Regions from separate parts of the Ruminococcus sp. 1001713B170207_170306_F1 genome, predicted to be linked through region 3. Evidence: riboswitches for the same ligand, from Rfam matches in the RefSeq annotation. Region 3 holds a riboswitch; each other region holds the start of a gene.
The links. Region 3 has a riboswitch for cobalamin ahead of I4V84_RS08940 (ABC transporter substrate-binding protein). Riboswitches for the same ligand answer to the same signal wherever they lie in the genome.
Positions count from the first base shown of each region.

Region 1 (3,278 bases), on a different contig from region 3:
AAATCCGCTCCGATTATGATGTTTTTGAGCCATGGGTGGATGTGATCGTAGACGGCGTATTGTCCCAACGGCTTATAGTAAATAAGGGAGAACAGGAAATCTGTCTTTTCCGTAATATGGAAAGGGATAAGGTAAGAAATGTAAAGCTTCTTCGTGATACCCCTGCGTTTCCCACAGATGAAAAAACATTGCTTCAGCTTCTGGAGGTTGAAACTGACGGTGAGTTTTTACCTCTTGAAACACCAAAGCTCAGATTGGAGGTAATAGGGGACAGCATTACCTCTGGTGAGGGCGGCAGCGGTGCAGGAGAAGAAATGACATGGAATTCCTTTTGCTTCAATGCCGTGGATAATTATGCATATATGGCAGCAAAAGAACTGGGCGCGGTGTACAATTGCATCAGTCAGAGCGGCTGGGGCGTTTTCTGTTCCTGGGAAGGCAATGAGCAGCAGGCAATCCCGCTATATTATGAGCAGGTGTGCGGTCTTTTAAATGGAGAAAGAAACAAACAACTGGGTGCTATGGAAAAATGGGATTTCCAGAAGTTTCAGCCTGATGTGATCGTAGTGAATCTGGGGACAAACGACAGCAGCGGCACGAAGAATATGGACAGAGTTGGAAAGGCTGTGGAAGACTTTTTGAGAAAACTGCGCGTATGTAATCCAGAAAGCTATATTCTGTGGTGTTATGGAATGCTTGGAGCTGAGATTTTGCCTACGCTTGAGAAAGCAGTGGGGAATTATAAAAGAAAAACAGGGGATGAGCGCGTGGAATTTGTGAAGCTTCCGGATACACAGGAAGGAGAATTTGGATCAAGGCAGCACCCTGGGCACAGATCTCATGAAAAAACAGCGAAAATCCTGATGGAGAAGATTCTGGAGAAGCTGACGCTGCTGTTCACGCCGTGACAGCACCATCAGGTTGATAAAAAAATAACAAAAAATCCTTTCAAATGGTTGACAAAGACAGTGACCGGTGGTAATATGATGTCAGTATAATTCCATAGTGAACATATTAAGTGCTGACAGCTATAAGCTGGCAGAAAGAGGGAATCAGGTGAGAAACCTGAGCGATCCGGTCACTGTAACAGAGGAGCGAATCTCATAGTCCATTGTGCTTACGCATGAGAAGGAGAGAGGAAGTGATGATTCTGGAGCCAGGAAACCTGCTTGGTATGGCGAGGTTAAACTTCCGATGAAAGTGTAACAACCAGTTTTGGGGAATCCGCAGCCCTGAGATGTTGTCCGCTTTTGTGAGTGGACATTTTTTATGGAATGATCGCCTGTTCAGAAGAATTATACAGATTAAATGGCAGGCGATACTACTTCGGATGAAACCGTTCCCTCCGCGTATATATGAACGGATCATATTCTACCCCGGAGTAGCATCGCTCCCTCTTAAATAATGATGATTCAGAAGCCGCATATGCGGTATTTTTTTTACACTTTTCCTGAGCCTGTTTGTAGAATTATTCTCGTAATCTCCTGCAGGGTGTGACGCACATCTTACAGAAAGCCTTTTTTAAACACGCTCTGGCAATATTCTATTCCTGTAAGCGGGAGTCATTTTTATCATTTGATTTTTGTGCATTACGAAATAGAATATAAAGAATATTTTGTTTTGAGTTGTATGAGATAAGGAGAGAAATATGGAGAAAAAATATTGGGAAGACAAAGAATACGCTTATTTCAGCCATAAGAAATGTGAGTATTTTCCATGCCATAAAGGAGCTGATCCAGAGAACTTTAACTGTCTGTTCTGCTATTGCCCGCTTTATGCCCTTGGAGAAAAATGCGGCGGAAATTTCAAATATAATGAGAAGGGATTTAAAGATTGTACGAATTGTCAGCTACCTCATAAGAAGAAAAACTACGGTTATGTGACAGGAAAATATCAGGAACTTGCTGCGATGATGCAGAAAGTAAGAGAAGCAGATCATAAAAATGAAAATGAGTAATCAAAGAAATAAGTATAAAAAACTCTCCGGAATATATACGAAGTTAAGCTTACGTATTTATATTTCTCGGAGAGTTTTTGCGCAACGCAAAATTCCATTGGAATTCTGCAAGCTGGATCCTTTTTATCGTATGCTTAACAGCATCTTTAATTTCGGAATCTGGTTGTTGAGAATCAGACCCTCTGGAAACATAGCATTATGAACGAAATCAGCGGCATAAGTGAAGTCTCCAATATGCTCTGTTCCATGACTGTCACTGGAAAGCACGATTGGAACCAGATACTTCCGGCAGCAGGACAGGATCTGCGCGCAGTTGGCATGGGTATCGCCCCGATATCCGTAAGGTGCCAGGGAAGCTTCGTTGATCTCAAGGAGAACACCGTTTTCACCGGCAGCCTTTACAACTGCGTCGTAATCTATGTCATACTGGGGATTATCAATGTGTCCCAGGATCTTTATAACCGGATTCTTCATTACGTTCAGAAAAGCAGCAGTATTTTCTTCCCTGGTCTTTGGCCGGAAATTCTGATAATGCATGCTGGCGATTGCGTAGTCCAGCTTATCAAGAAGCTCCTGTGGCAGATCTGTTTTTCCATCGGTATCCAGAATGTTCAGTTCAATTCCATATAATAATTCCACATCGAAACGCTTCCTGGGCGAATAGATCAGGCTTCGGAAATAAGAAGAAGTTCCGGCAGCCAGAGTGGCTGGTCCGTGGTCTGTGATTCCAAGAAGCTTCAGCCCTTTTTGAGAAGCAGCCTTTGCCATGTCGCTGATGGTGCAGGTTGTGCCGTGTCCGCTGGCAATGGAATGTGTGTGTATATCAGAAAGATACATAAAATCATCTCCTAGTCAAGATTACGTGAATATATGCAGCTGGTAATTTCACTATAAAAGTGTTTTGAAAAGCCATTTACAGTTAACTTTAGTATGCCAGAGGGAAAAAAACATGTCAATCATAAATAAGAAAAAACAGAGAAAACAAATAAAAACAACATTGTACTACAAGAAAAACCACATATAACATGCCAGGAAATGTTGCTTTTTGTTGACACTTGGAAATCAGAAAGGTATAATCAAATCAGATTATAAAAACTCTTTATTCAGGAGGAGAAAATGGGATACACAGATAATATGTCTCCGGAAATGAAACAGAGAATCGTACAGGAGCTTGTGCCAGGCAAGCAGATTTCCCTGGCACATATCATTGCCAATCCGGATAAGATTCTTTACACCAAGCTGGGTCTTGATCCATCTCTGGATTACTCAAGAGCGGCCATTGGGATCATGACTGTAAGTCCGGCAGAAACTGCTATCATTA
Region 1 covers NZ_JADPEX010000010.1:28,449-31,726, forward strand. The annotation lists gene I4V84_RS08055 (GDSL-type esterase/lipase family protein) at 1-908, shown strand, start outside; cobalamin riboswitch at 1,000-1,188, shown strand; gene I4V84_RS08060 (cysteine-rich small domain-containing protein) at 1,649-1,957, shown strand; gene I4V84_RS08065 (phosphatase) at 2,081-2,794, opposite strand; gene I4V84_RS08070 (BMC domain-containing protein) at 3,074-3,278, shown strand, end outside.
Region 1: another riboswitch for cobalamin. It lies ahead of I4V84_RS08060 (cysteine-rich small domain-containing protein); the one in region 3 lies ahead of I4V84_RS08940 (ABC transporter substrate-binding protein).

Region 2 (3,278 bases), on a different contig from region 3:
TACTTACAGCTGTTAATAAAATGACTAATGAACGTTTCATAATAACTCTCCTTGCTTTTTCTTTATTTACGGTACACTTGTGTGTGCCGTATTTGTTTTATTACTCAAACAGCTGCCCCACAGTGTAGGAGCAGCTGCTTTTGTTCTGTTGCAATAACAATTTATACCAGGATAATTATTTCGCGATGGAATCAATAGCTGCCTGAGTATGAGCTACATAAAGCTGCTCAACAGCGTCAATTCTTCCAAGACCTTCGATCTGGCAGTCAATCTCATCGAAATCTCCAGAAGCCTCGAACATGCTCTTCCAGGAGTCATCATCATCACCAGCCATATCATTGTTTGCATGGTCACCAGCAACAACCATAAGCGGACGAAGGATTACTTTCTTGAATCCGGCATCTTTTACTTTATTGATAACTTCATCACAAGCTGTATCCTCTGGCTCACCTTCTACAGTACCGATGAATGCGTTTGTGAATTCAAGTTTCTCCATCTGGGTCTGCATCTGATCATATGTAACGTTTGCTGTATGGGAAGTACCATGTCCCATGAATACAAATGCGGTTCCATCTTCTGCAGCTGCTTCCATGCTGTCATATCCAGCTTCTTTTACAGCTTCATCTGTGATTGCCTGAGCAACAGCAGCTTTGTCATCGTTGATAACGGTAGCGTCATCGCCAACCTCACCAAGCATTGGTTCAGCGATTGCTACAGATTCAAATTTATCTTTGTAAGCATCAATAGCTTCTACCATCTCATCGTACTCAGCACCATGCATAAGATGTGTAGGCTGAACTACAAGATTCTTAACACCGTTTGCTACTGCACGGTCAAGTGCCTGCTGCATGTTATCAATCTTCTCATCATCTCTTGCCTGTACATGGTTGATAATGATCTGAGCGGTAAATGCTCTTCTTACAGACCAATCCGGGAATGCTTCTGCAAGAGCATCCTCGATTCCTTTGATATCCTCTGCACGGCTGTCGTTAAAGGAAGTACCAAAGCTTACTACAAGAAGCTCATTCTCACCGATCTCGTCCTGATTACGCGGATCATCCTTGGAAGCATCACCTGTGTCACGTCCGAAATACTCTGGACTTGCCTCTTCTCCCTCTACAAGCTCTTTCTGAGCATCTGTAAGGGCATCCCATGCTTCTTTAGCTTCCTTGCACTGCTCATCTGTATCATCTGTTCTCTCCTGAACATAAATAGCATCGATAAGTGCTGCTACTTTATCAGCCGCTTCCTTATCTGCATCTGCAGTGTCATCAGCTGCTTCTGCATCGTCTGTTGTCTCAGCATCATCAGCTGCTTCAGCATCGTCAGCTGCCTCAGCATCATCAGCTGTCTCAGCATCGTCTGTTGTCTCCTCTGCTGCTTCCTCTGTCTCTGCAAATGCAACAGTTGCTGTTGCTGCTGTCATGCTTGCTGCCATAGAAGCTGCAAGAAGGATTGCTAATAAAGATTTTCTTTTCATTTCTTTTTCCTCTTTTTTTTGTATTTCCGGATAGAATCACGTATAAAGAATCCCATGGGAAATCTATCACCAATCTCCCATTGCATAAAAACAGCCGCATTTTCTGCGACTGCACACATTCTCATATACACACTTTTCTTCCAAAAAACATTCAGGAAATATTCATGTATCGTTATGAGAATACAGGTTCTGTGTACCGCAGACCTAAGATTCCACGCCAAGGCAGTTCTCCTGACTTCGGTCAACACTGCTCCCCCTTCCCGGTTTCCCAGTGGGCTCTGAAGCAGTTCCCTTACACAGTGACGGCATCGTTCCGGACTCTCACCGGATTCTCTTTTGCGCATCATGTTCATGATGCAACCTTCGCGCTATAACCATTATACATATTCGACTCGGATATTTAATATGTACCATATTATTATATATTTTTTATGAACTTTTTATGTATTTTTTATGAACTAAAGTATGTTTGAAAAAGGCTTTCTGCAAGATGTGCGTCACAATTTGTGGGAGATTTTGTCCTGATGAGGGCGCCGTAGCGGGCTACGGCAACTGAATTCGGGCAAAATATACCGCAAAGTGGGGCGTGCAGATTGCGGGAATAATTTTTCAAACAGATTACTATTCACTCCGTTCATAGCAACACGCTTCGCGATACACAGGAATCATGCTTTCGCATGGTTTCGCGCCGCAATTCTCAGGTTTTCTGTGAATTACTTATTGACAAATACCCCGCCAGGGTATATATTGGTTTCATCAAATACATACCCCTAAGGGGTATATAAGGAAAGGAGTCCGCCTATGACAGCTGATTATAAATCCGAATCCTGCTGCAGCCACACCGCAGCCGATCCTGCAACTCTTTCCAGCCAGGAACCTACCAAGAAGGTCTGTTCCTGCTGTTGTACCAAGCACACCGATCGTTCCGAAGCAGAGCGCAGGAAGCTGGTAAACCGTCTGAAACGTATTGAAGGCCAGATAAGGGGGATTATAGGAATGCTGGAGAATGACGCTTACTGCAACGATATTCTTATTCAGTCAGCAGCTGTAAATGCCGCTGTGAATGCATTTAATAAGGAACTTCTCGCCAATCATATCCGAACCTGTGTGGCAAGAGATATCCGTGATGGTAAAGACGAAACCATTGATGAGCTGGTTGCAACTTTGCAGAAGCTAATGAAGTGAGATACCAGCGCATTCCGAATGTGTACCTGCCTGCGGAGGTACGAATGCGCAGAGCAGTCCGTTGGTATCGAAACACTGTATTCGAAGGAGGAATTTATTATGGAACAATACAACGTCACCGGCATGAGCTGTGCAGCCTGCAGCGCCCGTGTGGAAAAAGCGGTAAACAAGGTTCCGGGAGTTACTTCCTGCTCCGTAAGCCTGCTTACCAATTCCATGGGAGTGGAAGGAACTGCCTCAGCCTCTGCCATTGTCTCAGCTGTAGAAGAAGCCGGATACGGCTGCAGCCTGAAGGGTGCTTCCGGTCAGACGGAATCCGTTTCCGATGCTGAGAAAGCCTTGGAAGATCACGAAACGCCACTCCTCAGGAAACGGCTTATTGCCTCAGTAGGTTTTCTTCTGGTGCTGATGTACTTTTCCATGGGACACATGATGTGGGGATGGCCGCTGCCAGCCTGGTTTGATGGCAACCATATCGCCATGGGACTTGTACAGCTGCTTCTTGCAGGAATCGTCATGGTCATCAATCAGAAATTTTTCATCAGTGGCTTCAGGAGTCTGTGGCACCGCTCTCCGAACATGGATACCCTAGTAGCTCTCGGCTCCATGGCCT
Region 2 covers NZ_JADPEX010000008.1:82,988-86,265, reverse strand. The annotation lists gene I4V84_RS07155 (hypothetical protein) at 1-40, opposite strand, end outside; gene I4V84_RS07150 (sirohydrochlorin cobaltochelatase) at 176-1,480, opposite strand; cobalamin riboswitch at 1,684-1,860, opposite strand; partial or broken gene I4V84_RS20405 (DUF6783 domain-containing protein) at 1,932-2,033, opposite strand; partial or broken gene I4V84_RS20400 (DUF6783 domain-containing protein) at 2,010-2,120, shown strand; gene I4V84_RS07145 (metal-sensing transcriptional repressor) at 2,282-2,665, shown strand; gene I4V84_RS07140 (heavy metal translocating P-type ATPase) at 2,765-3,278, shown strand, end outside.
Region 2: another riboswitch for cobalamin. It lies ahead of I4V84_RS07150 (sirohydrochlorin cobaltochelatase); the one in region 3 lies ahead of I4V84_RS08940 (ABC transporter substrate-binding protein).

Region 3 (3,278 bases):
GACCGCGATGGGAAGCCCTGTCCGGGAATCAAGCTTCGTCTGAACACCAACGGTCTTGGAAATCTGATCAATAAGCGCTCTATAGCGAAAGAGGTCTGTCAGGCAGTTGATATTGTTTCCATCAGTTTAAATATGCCAGATGCCAAGTCCTACAACGAAGTGGTACGCCCGGCTTACGGCGAGAAAGCCTTTGATGCCATGCTGAAATTTGCGCAGGATTGCAAAAAATATACAGAAAATGTGAAATTCACGGTTGTAGACTGTATCGAGGAAGAAAACGTTGAGAAAAGCCGTAAAGTGGCAGAGAAGCTTGGAATTCCGCTGAGAGTACGGGAGTATACGGCGGAATAAAATTGAGGAAAAAAAGACATCAATGCAGATGCATCATAAAATCAGTTGGAGACACTTTCAAATGTGCGCTGGATTTATCTATGAGATTTTATGAAAAATGGAAAAATCTGCATTGGTGTCTTTTGATATCTGTAGGTTATTTTTCTGCATTTGCAAAGCATTTGAAATGCCAGGTCTTGGGTCAGACCTATTTTTTTATAAGGTGTTGTAAAATTTCCCGGAACTGGGGTACACAGGCCAGTATATCCGAATTCGCAAGATAAGGCGGCTCTTTATTTTCCCAGTCCGTGATGGTACCGCCTGCTTCTCTTAAAATAACGGTAGCCCCGCTGTAATCCCAGGGCTTCAGATTTTGTTCCAGATAAGCGTGTTGTCTGCCGCAGGCTACATAGCAAAGGTCAAGGGCAGCAGAGCCGGTGCGCCTGAAATCTGCACAGTTCATAAAAATATTGTAAAATACCGGGAACAGGTCCTTTGCCCTGTTTTTTTCATAAGGAGAGGAGCCGAAAGACACCACAGCATCTTTGAATTCCGGCTGGTCGGACGCATGGATAGGAGTTCCGTTCAGATAGGCACCTTCTCCTTTGGCACCGTAGAAGAGTTCCTCTGTAAAGGGATTATAGACCACTCCGAAAGTGATTTCCCCGTTTTCATAAAGTCCCAGAGAAACTGCGCTTAAATGATAATCCCGGATTAAATTGGTGGTTCCGTCAATGGGATCCAGAATCCAGTAAGATTTCCGGGAATTCAGTCCAAGGTTCTCTTTCTCTTCGGCAATCAACCGGATTTCAGGAAATTCTTTTTCAAGGGCTTCCTTCAGGTAATTTTGTACGGCAACATCTACGTTGGTAACGTAATCGGCAGCCCCTTTTTCGGTAACCTTTTCGTGAGTCATTTCCTGGAGAATCAAGGGTTTGGCCTGTTTGACCAGCTCTATGATTCTGGCTTGGTTTTCTTTATTCATGTAAAAATACCTCCTAACGCATGTTAAAAATTTCAACAATTTGTATGATTCAGAGAAAATTTACCATAAACGGAAAGGAAGGGCAAATGAAAAATTAAGCTGTAAAAAACGAAGATCACCTCTGGATATAAAAAGTCCCGCCGGGTTGCGCATTCTTGCCGAAACAAGACTAAGCGTGGCGGGTTCTATTACACATATTTTACTTGGAACGAACCAATCTGTCAATACTTTGAGACAGGTTTGCTAAGATATTTTTTGGCTGTGTCAAACATTGCTAAAGAAATATCTTTACTTTATTTAAAGCGTAAGTTATAATAATTCTGCTTAAAAGAATAAATGTGCCAAGTGCTGAAAAATATATAAAATTTGTACTATTTTCAGAAGAGGGAATCAGGTGAGAATCCTGAACGATCCGGTCACTGTATTCAGTTATGCCACATTCATATCCATTGCATTTTTATGTGAGAAGGGAATGGGGATTTAAGCTGTAAGCCAGGAAACCTGCTTGGTTCATAGAAAGAAACTTCCGTGTAAAGTGCTGTCTTTCGTATCATGTTTTTTTGTGATGCCCGCTTTTTCATGGAAGCGGACTTTTTTCTTTTAAAAACAAAAAAACAAAAGAAAAAATAAGGAGAAAAAGCATGAAAAACATGAAAACAGCAGCAGGAATGTTATGTCTGGCAGGAATTCTCAGCCTGGGAATGGGAACAACTGTATTTGCGGAGGATGGAGACAGCCATTATCCCGTAACAATCACAACCTACAATTATGAGAACGAACCGGTTGAAATGACTTTTGAGAAAGCTCCGGAGAAAGTATTTGCATATGCAAACTCCAATATCGAAGAGCTTCTGGCACTTGGTCTCGGTGATAAGATCGTAGCTGCTTGCGGTCTGGACGGTGATGTGCGTGAGGATTTAAAAGATGAATTTGACAAGATTCAGTATATGGATACCAAGCCATCCAAAGAGGAAGTTGTTGCAATGGAGCCTGATTTTATTGCGGCATGGTATTCTTCTTTCAGTGATGACTGGCTTTCTGATGTAAGCTTCTGGCAGGAGAGAGATGTAAATACATACATGTCCCTGAACAGTGCTGCAAAGGGACCGGCTTCTGAGTTCCCACGTACAATTGAAGACGAATATGAGGATATCCTGAACCTTGGCAAGATCTTTGATTGCGAAGACAAGGCAGAAGAAATCGTTGATCAGATGAAGGGTGAGATTGATAAAGTAAAAGAGCATGTAGAAGGAACAGACCCGTTATCTGTAGCAGTTCTTGAGGATGAGGGAGATTCCTTCCGTGTATATGGAACAGAGACACTTGGCGGAAATATTCCGGAGACACTTGGTGCAGAGCTGAAGCTTGGTGCAGAGAACTCTGAAAACGTTGGTGCAGAGGATCTGATTGCAGCTGATCCGGATGTATTATTCATGATCAACTATGATGGATTTATGACAGCTGATGAGGCAATCGCTGATATTACAGATAACCCTGCATATGCAAGCCTTTCTGCAGTTAAGAACAACAAAGTATTCTCTGTAAACCTGAACGAGGTATACTGCAGCGGTGTCAGAACCTATGATGGAATTATGACATTTGCAAAAGCATTATATCCGGATCTGTACGAATAAAATGAAAAGAAAACCGGATTTTAAAAATGGAATTTTTCATGGAAAGCCGATTTATGTGCTGGCGGTGATATTACTGGCTGTGTTTCTGGTGATATCCATTCTGACTGCAGTTACCATTGGTTCTGTAGATCTTTCCGTGAAAGATGTGTATAGTGTTATTCTGTATAAATTATTTGGAATCGGGGATCCGGAGGTTTATGGTGTAGGAGCCATGTCCGATATTGTATGGTTTATCCGCCTTCCCCGTATTCTTCTTGCAACAGCCGTTGGCATGGGTCTGGCAGTTGCAGGTGTGGTAATGCAGGCCATTGTGAAAAATCCGATTGCAG
Region 3 covers NZ_JADPEX010000012.1:24,801-28,078, forward strand. The annotation lists gene I4V84_RS08930 (TIGR04100 family radical SAM protein) at 1-351, shown strand, start outside; gene I4V84_RS08935 (inositol monophosphatase family protein) at 539-1,315, opposite strand; cobalamin riboswitch at 1,642-1,839, shown strand; gene I4V84_RS08940 (ABC transporter substrate-binding protein) at 1,957-2,949, shown strand; gene I4V84_RS08945 (iron ABC transporter permease) at 2,951-3,278, shown strand, end outside.